Linked DNA regions of Gloeothece verrucosa PCC 7822. The main gene of each other region encodes a partner of the protein of the gene in region 2 in a complex. Links are inferred from orthologs where the notes say so. Each region holds a gene or a part of one and is shown on either strand. Other genes may lie near its edges. The genes, in order: pheS and pheT.

What was found.
Region 1: the proteins of pheT (region 2) and pheS are in contact, whole or in part, in a crystal structure (PDB 6P24), measured with the Escherichia coli proteins. The link is inferred for Gloeothece verrucosa PCC 7822 from one-to-one orthologs.

What each region holds. Positions count from the first base shown.
Region 1 is NC_014501.1:2,160,980-2,172,243, reverse strand. The notes cover bases 4,213-6,978. They hold pheS (phenylalanine--tRNA ligase subunit alpha), read right to left. Parts: upstream 6,215-6,978; coding sequence 5,210-6,214; downstream 4,213-5,209. Other genes in these bases: CYAN7822_RS09565 (RNA-guided endonuclease InsQ/TnpB family protein), read right to left, coding at 6,371-6,978; CYAN7822_RS09575 (2OG-Fe(II) oxygenase), read left to right, coding at 4,219-5,172. In the rest of the region: CYAN7822_RS09590 (LL-diaminopimelate aminotransferase), read right to left, coding at 1-831; CYAN7822_RS09585 (DUF29 domain-containing protein), read right to left, coding at 943-1,410; CYAN7822_RS09580 (transketolase C-terminal domain-containing protein), read right to left, coding at 1,599-3,512; more of CYAN7822_RS09565, read right to left, coding at 6,979-7,585; 5'/3'-nucleotidase SurE, read left to right, coding at 7,695-8,510; CYAN7822_RS09555 (DUF3727 domain-containing protein), read left to right, coding at 8,560-9,141; peptide-methionine (R)-S-oxide reductase MsrB, read left to right, coding at 9,250-9,651; CYAN7822_RS09545 (FtsW/RodA/SpoVE family cell cycle protein), read left to right, coding at 9,932-11,119; CYAN7822_RS09540 (hypothetical protein), read right to left, coding at 11,145-11,264.
Region 2 is NC_014501.1:2,315,482-2,327,004, forward strand. Bases 5,505-8,529 are described here. They hold pheT (phenylalanine--tRNA ligase subunit beta), read right to left. Parts: upstream 8,220-8,529; coding sequence 5,790-8,219; downstream 5,505-5,789. Other genes in these bases: CYAN7822_RS10185 (PEP-CTERM sorting domain-containing protein), read right to left, coding at 5,505-5,616; CYAN7822_RS10195 (EndoU domain-containing protein), read right to left, coding at 8,377-8,529. In the rest of the region: CYAN7822_RS10170 (DUF2290 domain-containing protein), read left to right, coding at 1-64; gcvP (aminomethyl-transferring glycine dehydrogenase), read right to left, coding at 221-3,160; CYAN7822_RS39390 (PEP-CTERM sorting domain-containing protein), read right to left, coding at 3,439-4,131; more of CYAN7822_RS10185, read right to left, coding at 4,768-5,504; more of CYAN7822_RS10195, read right to left, coding at 8,530-9,501; CYAN7822_RS10200 (hypothetical protein), read left to right, coding at 9,649-10,251; CYAN7822_RS10205 (Uma2 family endonuclease), read left to right, coding at 10,339-10,914; CYAN7822_RS10215 (serine/threonine-protein kinase), read left to right, coding at 11,265-11,523.

The DNA.
Region 1 (11,264 bases), 160 kb from region 2 along the record:
TACATCCTCTCCATTAGCCGCTTTAGCTTTTAGGGTTTTCGGAACCACCGTCAACGCGCAACGAGTCCCCGTAAAACCGGCATTTTTGGAAAAAGAGCGAAATTCGATGGCACAATCTCTTGCTCCTTCAATTTCATAGATAGAATGAGGAAGACTCCCATCAGTTATAAAGGCTTCATAAGCCGCATCAAAGAATATAATAGACCCATTTTCTTTAGCATAATTTACCCATTTTGTCAAGTCTTCTCGGGTAGCTGTTGCCCCGGTGGGGTTATTGGGAAAACAGAGATAAATAAGATCGACTTTTTGGTCGGGAAGATCGGGAGTAAAATTATTTTCGGCGGTCATGGGCAGATAAACTAAGCCTTGATACTCGCCTTTTTCGTTCACGTCGCCGGTATGTCCTGCCATCACGTTAGTATCGACATACACGGGATAAACTGGATCAGTAACAGCAATGGTATTATTGTGGCCAAAGATATCAAGGATATTACCCGTATCGCATTTAGAACCATCAGAGACAAAGATTTCCGAAGCATCTATTTCACATCCTCGCGCTTGGAAGTCTTGAAGGGCGATTTTTTCCCGTAACCAAGCATAACCTTGTTCTGGACCATACCCTTTAAATGTAGCGCGGTCGCCCATCTCTTCAACGGCTTTAATCATGGCTTGGCGACAAGCTTCGGGTAACGGTTCAGTCACATCGCCGATCCCCAGTTTAATAATTTTAGCTTCTGGGTGCGCTTCTGCGAAGGCATTAACCCGTCTTGCAATTTCGGGAAATAAATAACCGGCTTTGAGTTTCAGATAGTTGTCGTTAATGGTTGCCATATTCAATTGCTACAAACACGGACTCGGATTAAATGATTATACAATGATTAATTATGATTAATAAAATCTTGAAATGTTGTTTTAGCTTACTTTTATATTCCTTTTTTCTGCTTACTCGGGAAAATAATCAGCATTGAGTACATCTTCAAGAGAAAAACAAGGCTCACTAGGAAACATTGTTGCCGGTAATTCATATTTCCGAATAATTATTTTAATAGCTTTTTGATAGCAGACCCCAAAAATTTCATCGAGTCTGACTTTAAGACTAGGACTATCTTTTAAAACCAGATTTAATTGTTCTCTTTGCTCAACAATTGTATTTCTCCAGCCTCTCGCATTATTTTCTTTTTCTGCTTGCCAATAAATTAATTTTAAAAGATGTTCAAGAATTGTTATCAAGCGGCTTTCTATTTCCCGCTTCTCACTTCTTCCCATTGCTTCAATTTCTTCAATTAAATTTTCTAAATCCACCTCATTAAAACGTTGCTCCTTAAGTAATTTAGCCATAGTTAAGAGCCAAAGATAAAAATCCTTTTCATAGAGATTTTTTAAAGATATTGATTGACTGGGACTGACCATAACTGACCATATAAGTAGCTAGACTTTTATTAAAATTAACTTTTGATTAGTTTGATTAAGTGAAAAACTCAGATAAATTGTTTAGAAAATTTTATTGAAATCTCTCACCCTCATAGTATTCACTTAATCAAAATAATTATAGTTGTGACTGAGTGGGTTCCCGTGCGGCTAACCCACCCTAACTAGAATTAACCAACTAATTCCTTAACTTTGTTGATGATGCCTTCGGGATCAAGACCTTGGAAAGGATACTGTTCCCATAAGCCGCCACAACCTTCCTTATAAGTTCCCAAATAGGCAAATTTAGGCGTTAAACCCCGTTCAAGTAACCAAGAACCAAAGCGGCTACCGAGTCCCGTGCGGCGGTTAAAAGGTTCAACCACCAAGACAAAAGGAGAAGCACCGACTTTGGCTAAAGTTTCCTCATCAATAACATTGAGGGTAGACTTATTGATGACTCCCACATTAATGCCCTCTTGTTTTAAACGTTCTGCGGCATCTACAGCACGATATAAAGCATCCCCAAACGTAACAATATAACCAGCGCTACCTTCTCGTACTACTTCATCTTTACCGGGGGTAAAAGTATAGCCTTCTCCAAAGAAATCTTTGCCATTAGCATCGAGAATATTGGGGGTTTTAGAACGAGTTGAATAAATAAACCGTAAACCGGGCTGATGAAAAACTGACTCAACACAAGCCTTCATTTGAGCCGCATCTGCCGGAAAATATAACCAAGTGGGGTAACCATCATCTAACCCATTATCGGCGAACATATTATTAATTCCGAAGTGACAGGTATTATCGGCCATATCGTCAATACCTGCATGGGAAAAATGACAGAGTAAATTAGATTTATTCAGCCGCGCCATGGTAATTTCAGAAATACACATTTCTAAAAAGGCGCTGAAGGTTCCAAAAATTCCTTGTTTGCCTTCCTCCATGCCAAACCCAGCAGCCGCAGAAATATTCCCCCGTTCCATAATGCCGCCACTGACAAAAATTTCTGGGTAAGCGGCATGAATTTTATTGAGTCCGCAAGAACCTTCTAAGTCATTATCAATACACATGACTTTCTCTTTGCGTTCTTGTTCGTTCATTTTGCCGAGTACAGACACCACCGCATCACCGAACACATTGCGGTTAGAACCCCAATTATCGCCAGAACCGATAAACTTATAGGTTTGTTTGGGCGCTTGAATACTCTTGAGATAGTCAACCGCGTCGGTGAGTCCTCGTTTTTCTAGATAAGCCAGGGCTAATTTGACAGAAATAACATCATGGCCGTGAGTAGAACCTTCTAATCCTTCAATTCCTACACACATTTTACGCTTATTAATGACAGCCACAGGGCCAACACTGGTAACCGCTTGGCAGATGCGACGATATAAGTCATCGATATCTTCCCCATCTCCCTCTAATATGGTGACACCGTGACCTTGGAGGGTTTGGCTGACGCTATAACCCGGTAAATAACTTGAAGGATGTCCGGCAATGGTCACATCATTATCATCAATGATCAGTTTAACATTCAACTTTTGCGCTACAGCCAGACGGGCGGCTTCTGCGTCATTACCTTCTTGTTGTGAACCATCAGACCCCAAACAAAAAACGATTTTGTTAGGATTTGCTAAAGCCACCCCATTGACATAGGGCCACATATGTCCCAATCTTCCAGAACTAAATTTAACCCCAGGAGTCAAACCGAGTTCAGGGTGTCCGGGTAGATGATAATGGGCCTCACGATAATGTAGCAGTTGTTCAAGAGGTAAACTCCCTTCTAAAGCCGCCATTAAATATTGTGTTCCTACCCGATGTCCGGCCTCATCAAAGAAAATCGGCACAAATTTATTAGGTTGAGAGTGGAACAAGCTATCTAAAATCAAGACTTCTGGCACTGTATCATAGGGGCCGCCTGTATGACCGCCTACACCCCTTGCTGCTCCCGTCGCCGTGAAGAAAACGATCGCATCGCGGCATAATTGAATATTGGCTTTTAAGGTTTCTTTCTGCTCCGGGGTTAAAGTTGGATTGGTGGGATCTAAGGTTAAGGGCTTATAGGCACTCAAATTGATGGGAAAGGCAGCTTTCGCTAAAGTCATGGCTATTGTTCCTCAATAGATTAACAAGATTCGTCATAATAACGACGATGATTGAATCAACCTAACCCTAAACGGTGGTAGGGCATTTAAGCAATTGTATCGCTAATAAGTCAATTAATAGTCCTAAAATTTTTGTTGATGATCAATCATCTCGGTAGCTCCACAAAGACAATTGTAAGCTTTTAAAATCAAAAATCGTCCTCGTTCTCTTGAGGAAAAAGATTTTCAAAATTTAAAACATACTCTTTAGAAAAAGGACACTCCACAGAGAATATTAGGACATTCACACATTCTCAACCCTAGATAAAAAAACCTCGGCATTTACCGAGGTTACTGCTGTTGTAGGAGAACTCAATGTCAATGGGAGATACACTGAGAAAGACTGTTGGTTGCCGGCTAACATTTGAGTGAAGCGATAGCAGAAATTTTTTGACAACCTTTTTTTGTGGTTTGCTTATTCAATAAGTTAACAAAAATGTTAAGGATTGTAAAGACTATTTGACAAAAAAAAGTTATTTGTCTACGAAAACACATAAGGCGTGCTGATAAGAAAAGCTGACTAAAAGCCTGAAAAGCCAGCGATTGAGCTTATTACAGCCATTTTGTAGCCACGAAATCACTTTTTATATCTCTCTTTAGATGCTCTATGACTGTCAGCCGAATGGTGTAGGATCAATTAGCTATGGATCAGCTTGAGCAATAAGCTATGTTAATCAATAAAGCTTTACAGGATAAAATTAGTATATATAGAAAACAGTTTGAAGAAGGAAAACCATTTAAACACGTTGTTATCGACAATTTTTTCGACCCAGATGTGGCTCAAACACTGTTGCAAGAATTTCCCCTATTTGATCCTCAAAAAGCCATCAGTGAAACCGGAACCCTTGGCGGAAAATCCGTGCATGAGAATTTAGGAGAAATCAGCATTAATTATCAAATTCTAGCTGAACATCTGGGTTCGACAGCTTTTCTCGATTGTATTTCTCAACTGACAGGGATAGAAAAACTCATCAACGACGAAACCTTTTATGGAGGAGGAACTCACGAAAATTTAAATGGGCAAGAATTAGACCCTCATGTAGACTTTAATTTAGATGAAAGAAGGTGGTATCATCGCCGCTTAAATGTCATTATTTTTTTAAATAAAGAGTGGGAAGAAAGTTGGGGAGGATGTTTAGAATTGCATTCTAATCCCCGAGAACCCGATGAAAATCAAATTACAGCCTTGCTTCCTCTATTCAATCGCTGTGTGATTTTTGAAACCAATGAATATTCATGGCATGGCTTTACTAAAATTCAACTGCCTGCGGAAAAACAGCATTTATCTCGAAAATCAATTTCTATATATTTATATACCAAAGAAAGACCCGAAGATGAACTAGCCCCACCTCATACCACCTTTTATATACATCGCCCTCTTCCTCCTCATATTCAACCGGGCAAAGTCTTAACACAAGAAGATTATCAAGAAATAAAAGTTTTGTTAAAAAGACGAGATGATTTAATTCATTTTTATCAAAAAAAAGAGTTAGAAAATTCTTCTGAACTCGAAAATATCAAAATGCAGATTAAGCGCTATTTGGCTTTAAAACATCAAAACTTATGGAAATTATGGCACTTATGGATTAAATTAAAAAAATCTTCATTTCCTTTGTTTTAGCCAGAAGGGGCTGCCCATTTGTTCGCCCCTTTGACAATTAAAACTGACGCAAAAACCGCCAATCACTCTGGTAACAACGGCGAATATCATCAATTTGATGAAGCACCATAGCAAAGCGTTCTACTCCTAGACCGGCGGCAAAACCAGTATAAACTTCTGGATCATACCCCACAGCTTTTAACACATTGGGGTCTACCATGCCGCAACCCAGCACTTCTAACCATTTGCCTTTCCATTGCACATCCACTTCCGCAGAAGGTTCAGTAAACGGGAAATAACTAGCCCGAAATTTAACCGGTAACTCTTCGCCAAAAATCTGACGAATAAATTCTTTGAGAGTCCCTTTAAGGTCAGTAAAAGTTAATCCCTTATCAATGGCCAACAATTCTACTTGATGGAAAACGGCCGAGTGAGTGGCATCTACGGTATCTCGACGATAAACCCGTCCTGGTGCCACAATGCGAATAGGCGGCTGATGGGTTTCCATATAACGAATTTGCACCGGCGAAGTATGGGTTCTCAACAAATGACCATTGGCCAAAAAGAAAGTATCCTGCATATCACGTGCCGGATGGTCAGCCGGAATATTTAACGCCTCAAAATTATAATAATCGGTTTCTACATGGGGCCCTGTGGCGACTGTATACCCTAGCCCCACAAAAATATCTAACACGCGATCAATAGTATTATTGAGGGGATGAACACGACCGATCGGACGACTTACCCCCGGCATGGTTACGTCTAGGGTTTCTGCGGCTAATTGGGCTTGAATTTGCGCCTGTTGTAAGGTCTGACGTTGGTTCTCTAACTGAGTCTGTAGCCCTTCTTTGACTTCATTGGCTAATGCACCTAGGCGCGGACGATCTTCAGGCGATAACTTGCCCATAGTTTTGAGAATTTGCCCAAGTTGTCCTTTTTTCCCGAGATATTGAACCCGTAGCTGTTCCAATTCTTCTAGGGTCGTGGTAAGGGCGATCGCGCTATCGGCTTCTTGTTGCAGGGTTTGTAGATCTGTCTCTATTTGGCTTAAGGAGGTGGTCATGATCAAAATTATTGCTGATTAACCTATTTGGGTTGAGCTACCCTCATCACCAAACTCGATTATATCTTTGTTGATCAAGCTATTGTAGTTTTTTGCTCGACAGATAAGACACATTGACATCCTCACCGCCGTAAAACGGGCGGTGATTCCCAAACCTCACGATTTGGGTTTCTTGTTTCCTTCCCGAATCCGGGTTTTTCGCAACTGCCCTTTAGACTTATGCCTATCAGGTCTTATGTCCGCTCCACAGACTCTCACCGCCAGCCCGGCGGCCAGAATATTGCGACTTGCATTGATGTCGCGGTCATGGACAGTTCCACACTCTGGACACTCCCACGAGCGAACACTCAATGGCAATTTGTCAATTACGAGACCGCAGTTCCCACACCGCTTACTGCTCGGGAAAAAGCGATCAATTTTTACCAGTTCACGACCATACCACTGGCATTTATATTCAAGTTGACTGACAAACTCAGACCATCCACAGTCGGATATTGCCTTAGCTAACTTAGAGTTTTTGACCATATTTCTAACTGCCAAATCCTCAACTACTATCGTTTGGTTTTCACGTACAAGTTGAGTTGTCAGTTTATGGAGAAAATCTCTTCTAGAATCCCCTATTTTCGCGTGAACTTTGGCTACTTTCAATCTAGCCTTTTCTCTATTCTTAGAGCCTTTTTGAGTTTTAGAATACGCTTTTTGAACTCGTTTAAGCTTTTTGTAGAGCTTATTAAAATGCCTAGGATTACTAACTTTAGTCCCATTGCTTGTGGTGATCAGACTGGTTATCCCCAAGTCGATTCCAATGACTTTATCGGTTTTTGGCAAGGGTTCAATACTCTCATCCCTAACCAAAAGAGAAATAAACCATCTACCAGAAGCATCGAGTTTGATAGTTATCGTCGATGGTTCCGTATTTTGCGGAAGTTGCTGACTCCAGCGAATAGTCAATGGTTCTTTGCATTTGGCCAACCAAACTTGGCCATCTTTCCATTTGAAAGCCGATTTGGTAAACTCTGCACTTCCTCCACTTCTTTTCTTTTTGAAACGGGGATACTTAGCGGTTTTCCCAAAAAAGTTAGCAAAAGCTCTCTGAAGGTGTCTCAAAGTTTGCTGAAGAGGAACACAGCTAACCTCATTGAGAAAATCCAAGTCCTCTTGTTTTTTCCAAGAGGTGAGCATAGCGGAGGTCTGACAGTAGTCAATTCTCTCAAGTCGCTCGTACCATGCTTGTGTTCTCTCATGCAAAGCCTTGTTATAGACCAAACGCACACAGCCCAATGTCCGACGCAAAATGTTTTCTTGCTCTTTCGTTGGGTAAAATCTGAATTTGAATGCGCGTGCTGCTTCGCAGTCCTTCGGAGCGGTCATGCCTTGAGAATATTAGACCTATATTTCACATTCTAACATATATTCTGTGAGATGGTACAATTAAGTAAAGCCGTGCGCTTAAGCACGGGGTTTCCACCCAAAATTTACGATGACCACACAGAAGTCATTAAAACTATTGATTACCAATGATGATGGGATTTTTGCAGGAGGGGTTCGTACATTAGCCAACACTTTAGCCCAAGCCGGCCATCAGGTGACAGTAGTTTGCCCTGATCGGGAACGATCAGCTACGGGTCACGGACTAACATTACATCAACCCATCAGGGCCCAAATTGTTCAGGGAATTTTTGCTCCTGAAGTCACTGCTTGGTCTTGTTCAGGGACTCCCTCTGACTGTGTTAAATTTGCCTTGAGTGCTGTCCTTTCTGAACGTCCAGATTTAGTGATTTCTGGCATTAATCATGGGTCTAATCTCGGGACTGATATCCTCTATTCAGGAACCGTTAGCGCCGCTATGGAAGGACTCATCGACGGCATTACCAGTATTGCCTTCAGTTTAACCAGTTTTTCTGAAGATGACTTCACCCCCGCCGCCGAATTTGCCGTCGTTTTAGTGGCTTTATTAGCCGAACAGCCTTTACCTCAACCGACTCTCTTAAATGTAAATGTGCCTGCCGTCCCTTCACAAAAAATCGCCGGTGTCAAGCTGACTCGACAAGGTTTAAGGCGTTATCAAGAAAACTTTGAAAAGCGCCTCGATCCCAGAGGAAAAAATTATTATTGGTTAGTGGGTGAAGTCATTGAAGAAATTTCTCAACCCGATCATCTCCATCTTCCTACCCATATCCCTACAGATGTTCAGGCCATTCGAGACCACTATATTACTATTACCCCTTTGCAATATAATCTGACTGATGTTCAAGGATTTGAACACCTTGATCAAGCAAACTGGTTTGGTGCCTAAAGGGCCAAAAATCATGATATTCTAATCAATCAAGGTCGTTCTAGGTACTATGTCCTCATCTCAATATAATCCAGACAACGAGTTAGATGATGCTGAGATCGTCACGCTGACAGATGAATCAGGGCGATCGCTAGAGTGTTACATTGAAAATGCTTTAGAAACTGAAGATGTTGCTTATCTTCTGCTGATGCCCATTGATACCCCAGTGGTTATTCTCGCTTTGGATGATGAAGCCGAGGAAGATGATTTATCAGAAACTTTTCTAATAGAAGATGAAACCGAAATAGTAAAGATTTTTGCCGATGCTAAAGCCGTATTAGCTGAACTCGATCTGACCCTCAAGCATACCGCTTATACCCTGACGGTAAGTGGTGAATTACCTCCTTTAGAAGATGAAGGAATTCTCACTTTAGAACTGAACTCAGAGGAGCAAGAAAGGTTAGAACCAGAAGAGTTACAGTTTTTGGCTAGTTTCTATCATCTAGACCAAAAATATTCCATTTATACCCCTTTAACTCCTCTACTGTTTTTAGCAACTTATGATAATTTCGGCAAAATAGAACTGGTATCTCCTGATGATGAAGATATTCAGCCGATTCTTGAAGATTTACTTTTTGACGAAATGGATTAAAACTCTCAACAGAGAAATTTTGAAAATCAAAAGCCAATAAATCCATTACAATAAAATTAGACAATAGGGTCTAAATAAATAACTATTTAAAGAAAAAAACGCGAAAATATGGTGGATAAAGTCGAAAAAACTGAACAAGAGTGGAAAGAAATTCTCACCCCAGAACAATTTAAAGTCACCCGCAAAAAGGGAACAGAAAGAGCATTTACAGGTCAATATCATGACAATAAAGAAAAAGGAACCTATAAATGTGTTTGTTGTGGCAATGAATTATTTAGTTCAGAAACAAAATATAATTCCGGAACCGGATGGCCGAGTTTTTGGAAACCTTTAAAGGAAGAAAATATTAAGTGCGAAGATGATTATGCTTTGTTTATGAAACGAACAGAAGTCTTATGTGCCGCTTGTGACGCTCATTTGGGTCATGTTTTTAATGATGGGCCGAAACCGACAGGATTACGTTATTGTATGAATTCTGCCGCTTTGACATTTAAAAAACAAGAAGAATAGTTATTAGTTATTAGTCATTAGTCATTAGTCATTAGTCATTAGTTATCTCTTTTTCTTGTTTATGGAGTTGAGTTAACAATTAACTAATGGCTAGAAAAAAACGATTATAAAATTGCTAATTCACTAATGACCAAGGGCCCCTCTTCAAGAGGTATCTACTGACTATTGACTCTTGACTCTTGACTCTTGACTCTTGACTAATTAAGGAACAAACATTAGTAAACTCTCATCAATCGCAGTAATAGCCCTTTAAAGGAAGATCGATAAGGACAAAGATAATATGATAGCAAGGGGGAAAAATTCGTCGAATTTGCGGTGGATACGCTACTTATTTCCATTTTTTGAGAGTAATGTAGAAACTTGGTCAGTAGAGGCGCGTTTACTACGCTGGCTTACCCTTCTTTGGCTATCGATCGGGTTAATTATTCAATTTAGTGCCTCCTACCCTGTATACGGGCCAAATAACGTCATAAGACAATTAATCTGGCTGTGGATAGGTATGATTGGCTTCAATTTTATTACCCGATCTCCCCTACGCTATTTCTTAAATATTGCACCTTGGATGGTATTACTCGTCCTAGGAATGATTTTGAGTACCTTAGTTCCTGGGTTAGGAGAAACGGTCAATGGCGCAACCCGTTGGATTAAAATTGGACCCATCTTGATTCAACCTTCAGAGTTGATGAAACCCTTTTTAGTGCTGCAAAGTGCCAGAATTTTTGGCGATTGGTTTCGATTATCCTGGAAAATTCGCCTACAATGGGTAGGGCTTTTTGGCGTGGTTTTGGCAGGAATTCTCATTCAACCTAATTTGAGTACCACCGCTCTCTGTGGCATAACCTTATGGTTAATTGCTCTCGCTTCAGGGTTACCGATGTTTTACTTATTGTCAACGGCTATAGGAGGCGGCTTAACCGGATTTATTAGTATCAGTTTACAGGAATATCAAAGGCGGCGTGTACTATCTTTTATGAATCCTTGGGCGGACCCTAGAGGCGATGGATACCAACTGGTTCAAAGTTTACTCGCTATTGGTTCCGGCGGAAATTGGGGTGTAGGATATGGAATGTCGCAACAAAAACAATTCTATTTACCCTTTGCGGATACAGATTTTATCTTTGCTGTCTATGCCGAAGAATTCGGTTTTATTGGGGGAATATTATTATTATTATTATTAATGGCTTTTGCCACAGTAGCGTTATCAGTAGCACTCAAATGTCGTCATCGAGTCAAACGCTTAGTGGCAATGGGAGCAATGACGATTTTAGTAGGACAATCATTGCTGAATATAGGGGTAGCCACCGGCTCATTACCAACCACAGGTTTACCCTTACCCTTGTTTAGTTATGGGGGAAGTTCCAGTCTAGCGAGTTTATTTTTAGCAGGGTTGTTAATTCGGGTGGCTAGAGAAAGTAGTGAGGCTGAAGTTGTCCCGATGAAAAATCGACGCGCCACAGTTAATGAGTAGAAAGCCGCTACTTGTATTGATGATTTTAGCCAAAGGAAAACTGCTGTAACGAATGTGCTTGCTGAGGTTGAGTCAACTCGGAATTTAATAGCAATAAAATCTCGTTAAGCCCTAAAGCGTCTCTGACTTCAGCAACGGTTTTGTT
Region 2 (11,523 bases):
GGTTTTATTTGACGAAACTATTACTCAATTAGAAAAGGAAATTTTACATATAGCAATTTTCTAGACTAATAATAATTGATGGTGGGCAAAGTTGGATTTTAAGTTAAAACCTTTACCGAAAGTTATCGCCAACCCTTCGCTACCGCTCAGGGCAAGCTTTGCCCACCCTACAGAATATTTTAGCCCGCGCAGGCGGGCTTTGTTCGTGTAGCCCCACCCTTCAGGGTGTAGGGTTCTTATAAGCGTCCATCCCTTCACAAGAACAGACCAAATTTCTATCCCCATAAGCATTATCAATTCGTCCCACAGCCGGCCAGAATTTATATTGCTTAGTCCAGGGGGCAGGATAAGCCGCAACTTCCCTTGAATAAGGACGGTTCCACTCACCACAAATCAACACTTCAGCCGTATGAGGCGCATTTTTAAGAGGATTATTTTTAGGATCAATCTTACCCTCTTCTATGGCTTTTGCCTCCTCATAAATAGTAATCATCGCCTCACAAAAACGGTCTAATTCCTCCTTAGACTCACTTTCCGTCGGTTCTACCATAATAGTTCCCATCACCGGCCAAGACACCGTAGGCGCATGGAAACCGAAGTCCATCAACCGTTTAGCCACATCCTCCACCTCAATATCTGCCCGTTTTTTCAAAGGATGTAGATCAATAATACATTCATGGGCCACTAACCCTGAAGTTCCCTTATACAGCACAGGATAAAAAGGTTCTAAACGCTTAGCAATATAATTAGCATTAAGGATAGCCACCTTAGTCGCCTCAGTTAACCCTTCTGCCCCCATCATCGCAATATACATCCAAGATATCACCAGGATACTTGCACTGCCCCAAGGCGCGGCAGAAATAGCCCCAATAGTATCTTGCCATTGTCCCTGTTCTCCGGTCAACTGCCCCAGAACTAGGGATACATCCGGTAAAAATGGGGCTAAATGAGACTTAACCCCAATGGGTCCCATACCGGGGCCACCACCCCCATGAGGAATACAGAAAGTCTTATGTAAATTCAGGTGACACACATCAGCGCCAAATTCCGCCGGACGACATAACCCCACTTGGGCGTTCATATTCGCCCCATCCATATACACCTGTCCCCCGTGTTGGTGGATGATGTTACAGATATCGATAATTCCCTCTTCAAATACCCCATGAGTAGAAGGATAAGTCACCATAATAGCCGCTAAATTCTGGCTGTGTTTTTCGGCTTTTGCGCGAAGGTCATCTAAGTCAATATTGCCCTCCTTATCACATTTTACCGCCACTACTTTCATGCCGCACATCACCGCACTAGCGGGGTTTGTCCCATGCGCCGACTCAGGAATTAAACAGATGTTGCGGTCCTTGTCGCCTCGGGTTTCGTGATACTTGCGAATAACTTGCAAGCCGGCATATTCCCCTTGAGAACCGGCATTAGGTTGTAACGAAATAGCATCAAACCCTGTAATTTGCGCTAACCATGTTTCTAACTGTTGGAAAAGTATCTGATACCCTTCCCCTTGAGAAAGGGGGACAAAGGGATGCAATTTACCAAATTCTGGCCAAGTCACCGGTATCATTTCGGCGGTAGCATTTAACTTCATGGTACAAGACCCCAAGGGAATCATGGAAGTATTGAGGGCTAAGTCCTTGCTTTCGAGTTGATGCAGGTAACGTAATAATTCCGTTTCCGAGTGATATTTATTGAACACCGGGTCGGTAAGATAGTCACTGGTACGCTTTAACGCTTCAGGAAATTCAAATTTAGCAGACTTGGCAATTTCTTCTACGGTAAAAGGTAATTCATCTTGTCCGGCGAAAATTTGCCACAATTGGATCACATCTTGTAGGGTTGTGGTTTCATCTAAACTGATACCCACTGCCGCATCATCCAGGAAACGCAAATTAATGTGATGTTTCTGGGCAGTTTCGATCATGGTTTTCGCCTTCTGTTCTCCCACCCTTACATGAAGGGTATCAAAAAACGGTTCTGACTCAATAGAATATTTCAGGTGTTTTAACCCGGTGGCCAGAATAACCGTTAACTGATGTACCCGTGTGGCAATTTGTTTAATACCCTGTGGACCATGATAAACCGCATACATCGCCGCCATCACCGCGAGTAACACTTGGGCAGTACAAATATTACTGGTCGCTTTATCCCGTCTAATATGTTGTTCTCGGGTTTGGAGGGCCAAGCGTAAAGCCGGTTTACCCTGTGCGTCTTTGGAAACCCCAATAATACGCCCCGGTATTTGCCGCTTATAAGCGTCTTTGGTAGCAAAATAAGCCGCATGAGGTCCCCCGTATCCCATCGGCACACCGAACCTCTGGGCACTTCCTACCGCAATATCTGCCCCAAATTCGCCAGGGGGTGTGAGTAGGGCTAAACTGAGGAGGTCTGCCGCAACAGTCACTAATGCGCCGGCTTGATGGGCTTTCGTGATAAACTCGCGGTAGTTGTAGATCGTGCCGTCAGTAGCGGGATATTGAAGCAGCGCCCCAAAGATAGGGGTTTCAAAATCAAAGTTATGATGATCGCCGATAATAATTTCTATACCGAGGGGATAGGCCCGAGTTTTAATAACTTCAATAGTTTGGGGATGACAGCCGCTAGAGACAAAAAAGGCATGAGCATTTTTATTTTTACACAAACCGTAACTCATGCTCATAGCTTCGGCGGCGGCGGTTCCTTCATCGAGAAGAGAAGCGTTAGCTATTTCCAAACCCGTTAACTCAATAATCATGGTTTGGAAGTTGAGTAAAGCTTCGAGTCGTCCTTGGGCAATTTCAGCTTGATAGGGGGTATAAGCGGTGTACCATCCAGGATTTTCTAATATATTGCGAACTATAACCGGCGGCGTGATACAGTCATAGTATCCCATGCCTATATAAGAACGATAAACTTTATTTTTTGAAGCAATAGATTTTAATTGAGTTAAAGCCGCATATTCGCTTTGTGCGGGCGGTAAATTGAGTTTTCTTTCCAGACGAATGGCGGCGGGAACGGTTTTATCGACTAATTCATCTAGGGTAGAAAGCCCTAAAATAGAGAGCATTTGTGCAATTTCTTGGCGGTTGGGGCCGATATGCCGATTGACAAATGAATCTGTAGCGGCTAAAACTGTGGTTGAGGCTGGTTCGGTGGGGGTGATTTCCAAGTTAACCATAGAAGATAATTAGAGATCTTGTAAGGGGTTTAGGCAGGTATTATTGGTGATCTTAACGCAATTTGTTAAGATTTTGTAATAAACTCCGCCAGCCCCCAAAATGCAACATCGACTCACTCCATGATGTAGACAGAGAAAAATAATTCTTGAGATAGATGAATAGTCCCCTGAAATAGAGGACTATTAAGGCAAGTAATATTAAGTAAAAATATTCAGAAAAAGTTAAAAAGTTCTTTGGACTCTGAAAACTTTTTGAGTAGATAGACCAACCTTGTTGATTATTTTTTGGCTTTTAGTCGTTTAAAGAAAGAGCCAAAGCCGAGAGCCGCTCCTGCACCTAAAATGGTAAAGGGTTCAGGAACGCTTGCGGTTTGACGCAAAGTAAAGAAGGCATTTCCGTCAGCATCGATAGGTACATTCAACAAGAAAGCTGGGGCTGTCACACCAGGGTTTTGGACACCTAGTATGCCACTAAGAACAGTGCCATGGTCAAAAGAAATGTAAGTTCCTGAATTGGTCACCTTAGCAAAGCCAAGAGTGCCTCCACTAAATAGATAGGCTAGATCAAAAGGTGCAGATATACCTTCACCATTATCAACGGTTGGCGCAAAAAGATCGCCGTTAGGATCTAATTGAGTAAATTCATCTCCTAATCCTGTCCCTATAGTAATATGAAAGTCGGTCCAGGTAAGCTTAGAATAGTTATAGACGAGCTTTAACAGTTGAATCCCTACAGAGGTATTTGGTTCATATCCTGTCAGTGCAATTCCTACATCGAAAGCACCTAAGTCTGTGGCCCTTTCATACAATGTAAGTGAATTTTCTTCGCTGTTGTCGTACTGGTAAAACCAATTTCCATTGCTTCCTGTTATTGAAATCTCAGCCGCCTGGATAGGTTGAGCCGCTAATGCCAGGGAAGCTAGTCCGCTTGCTAAGACTGTCCCTGAAACAAAGAGGTTAAACTTAGGCATCTTTAATTTGTCTCCAAATTTTCAGTTGAGCTATTTATATAACTCTATAGCCAGGCTGTTAGAGTTAGCGTTAGTATTTGCTTCAATAACGTATAACTTTAGGTATAATTTAATATTTTTTGTCGATATGGAGGGCAATGCTAGAAGTTAGGCATCATACTTTCTTTATTAATTTTTGATAATTTTCCGACTAAAGAAGGTATAGAAGCATTTTTAGAGATGAGTAAAACAAGGGGGACAACTCAAAGTTTAAGAGCATTTCGGGATTGGGTTAGAGATAAATTATAGATTTATATTAATGATTGTCTAGCTAAAAAGGTCTAATTGTCGTGGAAAAAAAGGTCTTCTTATTTCTAATGGAGGTTCGCCAAGTTGATTAGATAGCTTGATTAAAAGTCATCCGCGCCTTTCAAGATGGTACATCCTCTGAAACCATTGTCAGTCGTTACTCAACTGTATCGTTATCCGATGTTTACACCACAATAGGTTATTATCTGCGATACCAAGACACTGTACAAGCCTATCTTAACCGCCGAGAAGAGTTAGCCGCATCTGTCGCCAGCGTTTAGCCACCGTTCAACCGGATTTAAGCTTGATCCGTTCTCGCTTGTGTTATATAAAATCCGGTTGATTTAATTACTTTTTGGCTTTTTGCCGCTTAAACAAAGACCCAAATCCTAAAGCCACTCCTGCACCTAAAATTGTAAAAGGTTCGGGAACAGTTTCCACCGTTAATTTTATGTAATCAACCTCCGTGTCATCTTGAACATAAACATCTAAAAATCCCTTGGTGTTGAGAGTAGCAATCAAGTTACCTGTAGTATTTGGTAGCGCCAAGGGAGAAAGACTACTTAAATCAAGATAAAATGTCTGATCAACTGGTGTTGGTGATGCTGTCCAAGAAGTATTTAACAAACCCGGAACAGTAGAAGTTGATGTCTGATTGCTGCTTGTTCTATTGGTGCTGTTACTGGGTGGACTAGGGTCAATGGTTGATATAGTACCGCTGCTGCTTGGTGTACCGTTGCCACTCCCAAAATAGCTACCCCAACGAACAGGATCTAAATTTCCTAAAGAATCAATAAATAATAAGTGAATAGCATCATTTTGACTCCCTCCTGCACTTGCTCTAACCCGAATCTCTAAATTAGCACCAGTTATGTTTCCTATCAGATTGGAGAAACTAAAAGTATGAATGAACTGTCTATCTGCACCTGGTTGATCAAAATTTCTGATCTGGCATAAAGGATTATTTGTACAAGAAATATTTGAACTAGAGTAGAGATTATTGATGAATGCAACAGCACCAGGACTAGGGTTAGATGGTTCGAGACCATCACTGGTATTGTAAGCATCCATATTCCCTGCGGTGAAAGTATAGGTTGCTGCTTGAGCCGCTTTTGGCATTAAAGGAAGCCAAGTTAGTGCGAGGGCACTAGCAATCCCTATACTCCCCCAGAAGCGAGAAGCAAAAAAACTATTCATAATCATTAAATTCTTCAGTTTTTGCCTATTAAGTTTTAATTACACCCTTAAGTGTATAACCACGCTGTTAGAGTTAAAGTTAGTTTTACGTTGAATAATGTATAACTTGATGTATAATTTAGCTAAAATTTGGCAAAAATTTGAGGGCAACTGGTAAAATTGCCCTTTTAGTATTAACTCCGTAAAGTTACCTTAAACTCCTCAACTAATGCCTCCCGAATCTGATTATGAACCGGGTCAACCTCCGTATCAGTTAAGGTACGATCTCCCACTCGATAAGCCAAACTAAACGCCAAACTCCGTTGACCTTCAGGGACATTTTGACCCTTATATTCATCAAACAATTCCACGCCAGCTAATAAACTTCCTCCGGCTTTTTTCATCACTTTTTCTAACTGGAAAACCGATAAATCTATCGGTGCAAAAAAAGCTAAATCTCGCGCCACTGCCGGAAAAGGAGAATAGGCTTGAAAACGAGGAGTGACTAACTCATCTTTATTAAGCGCCTCTAACAACCGATCAAAACTTAATTCAAAAGCATAAACCTCATCAATTAACCCCCGCTTTTGTCGGAGTTGAGGATGAAGTTGTCCAAATATCCCTAACTGTTTCCCCTCTAACCATAAAGAAGCAGTACGCCCCGGATGAAGACGTTCATCGTTTTGGTCGGGTTGATATTCTACTACTATTTCTAAAGCTTCAAACACACTTTCTAAGATGCCTTTTGCTTCATACCAAGACATGGGTTGAGATTTACCGCCCCTTGTCCAACGGCCCAGAGGAGTCACCTCGCCGCCGAGAATTCCTGCCAGAGAATCTTGTTCCTGTATTCCCTCATTTGACTTATAGAAAATCCGCCCAATTTCAAAAGCATTAAATGCCCCATTTCCTTGAGATTGGTTATACTCAAAAGCATCAATTAACCCATTTAATAAATTGGTTCTGAGGGCCGAATATTCAGCTAATAAGGGGTTAGCTAAAACCACCTCATCTTTTTCGGGTTTCACCAGGGAATATTGCACCACTTCGGTGAGTCCTACGCCGCGAAACAACGCGCGAACTTTGCGCTGTAATTGTTCTTCAAAAGACAGTGCGCCGGGTTCTGTCTTACGGGGAAGAGTATCACAGAAATGATCATAACCATACAAGCGGGCAACTTCTTCAATGAGATCTATTTCTCTTTCTAAGTCCCGATAGCGATAAGAGGGTACTGTCACCGTCCAAACATCAGTTTTAATCGGTGTTAACTGGCAACCGAGATCGGTTAAAATACGTTCTACATCTGCCGCTTCTACAACACCTATTCCGTCGGATGTTTTGACATTACCTAAAATTTGCTGTAGTCTTTCTAAACGCAATTCGATCGAACGAGTTTGTTGATCGGGTCTAGCATCGGCAATCACTTGATGAACCGCCTTACCTCCCGCTATTTCCGTAATCAAAGAGATGGCCCTAGCACAAGCTAAGTCTAACTCAATTTGGTTCACGCCGCGCTCATATCGGGCAGAAGATTCACTGCGTAACCCTTGAGATTTTGAAGACCGACGAATGGTGATCGGATCAAATAGTGCCGCTTCTAAAACAAGATTTTCCGTGCCTTCATAAACCTCGGTTTCTTCTCCTCCCATCACGCCAGCGATGGCAACCGGAACATCATTACTGGTAATGAGTAAATTTTGGGGAACCAGAGAGCGAGTTTGACCATCGAGGGTTTTAATTTCTTCTTTTTCACGGGCAAATCTGACCCCTATACTTAAACTTTTGCCCTTGCCTACGGTTTTCAAGCGTTCCCGGTCAAAAGCATGAAGCGGCTGTCCCCATTCTAGTAATACATAATTGGTGACATCCACCACATTATTAATCGGACGAACCCCTGCCGCTTCTAAGCGTTTTTGTAACCATTGGGGAGAGGGAGCAATTTTAACGCCTTCTATCACCGTACCCATATAAGCCGGACAAGCTACCCCATCATCCACCTCTAGACTTAAACTGCCTTTTTTAGAGGGGATAGATAAGTCGGGGGGTTGAGGAAGGTTTAAGGCCGCACCGGTTAAGGCGGCGACTTCTCGTGCTACTCCCACCATACTCAAGGCATCCGCGCGGTTAGCGGTAGGAGAGATATCTAAAATCACATCATCTAACCCTAATAAGGGACGGACATCAGAACCTAATTCTAAATTCTTTTGTGAAAATATATGAATTCCTTCAGACTCTTTGGTTAATCCTAACTCAGCCAAAGAGCAAATCATGCCTTCTGAACGAACGCCGCGCAGTTTAGCCGGTTTAATTTTGAGATCTACGGCAGGTAAATAGGTTCCGGGGGTGGCGACAGCAACAAAAATATCTGCTCTTGCATTGGGTGCCCCACAGACAATTGTAGAGGTAGACTCTCCTCCGATATCCACTTCACACACACTTAATTTATCCGCATTGGGATGGGGTTCTCGTTTGAGAATTTTTCCGATGACTACCCCGTCCGCTTGTTGACGACGATCTTCTATCTCTTCAACTTCTATACCTGCAATGGTTAAGGTTTCCGCTAACTCCTCTGGAGTTAAGGTGATATCGACTAATTCCCGCAGCCAATTAATAGAGATTCGCATCTTCTCTTTCTTATCAGTGACCAGTTATCAGTTTAACCTGTACTGACCTATTATTCTGTATTTAGGCGATTTAGCCACCCATTCAAAATGAGTGGCAACTGTAGCAATACTCTAGTTTATTAATCTTTTCCTAGGCGCTTTCGCTATTTCAACGAGCCTAGGTAGGAGTCTCATAATTATCAACATTGCATTCACCAGTACGACCAAAATCCGGACTAGCATCACTATAGAAAGTACGAATTGCCCCTTCACGAGCGACAAAAACGTTTTCAAAAGTCTGCCCTTCGTCTGTAATTCCTACTAAACAAGCTATATTTGTTGAGTCTGTATTGGGGTTATCTTTGTAGGTTCTAGCACCCAGTTCTAAAATTTCTTCGGCATCGAGGGTATAAGCATAACCTTTGATCGGGGCGCTAACTTTACGGTCGCCGAGTTGCAGTTCTACACCTAGGGTATAAACTGCTCCCTCTTGAATTTCTGCGTTAGGAATACTCCTGGGTAAAATGCCAGCTAAATTTTTTTGTTGCAAATCTAAGTAGCGTCCTGCAAAGTGTAATCCGCCAATACCTCTACCAGGTTCACCACAAAATACATGATCAAAACCCTTGACCTTAAACCAAACATCGGTTAAATCATCCAGGAATTCATCATCAGAAGTACGTCCTTCTTCTAAAGAACCTCCTACATATTCTTTGATATTAGCTAGAACGCCGGGAAAGTTATTTAGAGTTGATTTAAATTCGTTCTCACTAACGACTTTACCCGGCTGGCCACAGAGTTCAACGATCGCCAGATCAAAATCATTCAATGCACGAGGAATAGGGGTAATGTCTTGATGTTGCCTATTGAACAAACCATCAGAATTATCGTCAAAAAAAGGAATAAATGCGGTTGGTTGGCTGCCGCTTTCCCCAGTGGTAGTTCCCGTTTCTGAAGGATTGCTCTCTGTAGAAGTGGCTAAAGCCGGATTGAGTTCCCCACAGGTTAAAGCGACCCAATGATTGGTTGAATTGGGAATCTTGATGTAAACATAAGTAGGATTATCTTGTTTATTTAGTCCCACTGCTTCGTAGGGGATAGATGTTTCTAAAGGGATGGGATTTTTCCCACTAATGGAAGTAGTACCGTTACAAGGTTGAGTGAGAGTGAATCTACCCGTATAGGGTGTTTGTGCCCAAGCGGCACTCGGTAAAATGATCAGAGAAATTAGTCCGGCTAATAAAGTTAGACAAAGGACAGATTTCAATTTTTTCATGGAAGATAGCAAGGTTGTTTTTTTCATCTTCTGGCTTAAACGAGCAGAGATACCATTTAATAGTGTAAGGTTAATGGTACTGAGGATATATTAACTTTTTTTTTATTAAAGTCAGAGGACATAGATAACATAACCTAAATTTTACCTAAATAAGTTATAAAGGAGTTCCGCTTAATGACCACCATAAATCGACGACAAAACCGCCCTTCACAGGAAGAGATCGAGCAAATGTTTAGGGAATTGGAAGTTATACCTAGTCCCTTAGACCAGCCGGCTATTATTCAACTGTTGCAAAAGTTTCGGGAGATTTATGCTAATGGTGGCGCAGAGTTTGCTCGATTTCAGTTATCTAATCACCCTGTATTTGATTGGTTTTCTTCTCATAATCGCTTAAAGGAGATTAATTTTTTTGACCAATGTATCACCCGGACTGCGGTAAGGGAAGCTTTACCTTCATTAGAGATTGAGACTAGCTTAAAGTCTTCTCTAAATTTAAAAGATGATAGCAGTGCATTTACCTTTGATGGAGAATTAGCCAAGGTTCTCTTCAAGGGCGGCGCTTACAATAAATTTAAAGGTTCTGCTAAAGAAGCGAAAACTTTAGGAGGTAATTTTTCTGCCGCTCTTTTTGGTGATCGCTATGATGAAGTGAAAATTTATGTGAGTTATGAACCTTGGTCAAATTGGTTTGGTGCTGTTGCTTGGGATATGACTTGGTTGGGTATTGATAAGGGTAATAATCAACTTTGGTTATTATCTGTTACGGATACTGATTAATCAATTGATTGCCCCCTGATTAAAGCCTTTTTAAGGATTGGGGGGGATCAAATTTACAATATAAACATCAACCCGAAAATTGCTCAGATGGTCAAACTCATGATACAAACCGCTAAACCTGCACTCTCCTTAGAGGAATTCCTCAAACTCCCAGAAACCCAACCGGAGAGCGAATACCTCGATGGTAAAATTATTCAAAAACCGATGCCTCAAGGAAAACACAGTAGAATACAAGGTAAATTAGTCACAACCATCAATGCTATCGCCGAAACTGAACGCATTGCTTTAGCCTTACCCGAGTTACGTTGTAGCTTTGGAGGCCAATCTATTGTTCCTGATGTAGCCGTCTTAAAATGGGAGAACATACCCAAAGATGACAATGGAGATATTGCCAATGTGGTTGCTACCTCTCCAGACTGGATTATTGAAATTCTCTCCCCTGAGCAAAATCAATCTCGAGTCACCAACAAAATTTTACATTGCCTCAATTGCGGCTGTAAATTAGGATGGTTAATCGATCCTCAAGTGCATTCACTGTTAATTTTTCCACCCCAACAACAACCCCTATTTTTTGAAGAAGAAGATCGACAGCTTCCTGTTCCGGATTTTCTAACACAACTCAATCTAAAAGTCAAGGATATTTTTAGTTGGCTGAAGCTTTGAGGTTTGGATGCTGCCTCTTTAGTTCCTGCACTGGCATTAAGCTCTTTTATGCGTATATGTTCTGAATCTTAGGGCAATTTTATTAAAACTATATATTATCTCTCATTAATTTACTGAAACGCCTCTATCTAAAGTATGGTATTATGGAAGGTGTATCACAGTCTGTTAATGAAGCTTCTCTCGAGTCTAACTACTTTTATAAAAATAAATATCTAAGAGAAGTTGTTAAATTAAGCGAATTTTCGGGCATTATAAGATTAGATTCCAAAAAATCCCTGGGCCAAACTAACCCGCTTTTTGAAATCCTATTTTCACTTCCATTTGGACACAGCAATCTTTGGTGACCTTGCATGAGCTACTGCGTCAATCCTTCCTGTAGTAATCCGAAAAACCCTGATAATGTCGTCGTTTGTCAAGCCTGCGGTTCCAAACTCTTATTGCGCGATCGCTATCAGGTACTTGGCATTCTTGGTAAAGGAGGGTTCGGAGCGACTTTTGCTACTATAGATACAAAAATTCCCAGCAAACCCTTATGTGTCGTCAAACAACTCAGGCCATCTTCGGATGACCCCAATGTTTTCCGCATGGCAAAAGAGTTATTCGTCCGAG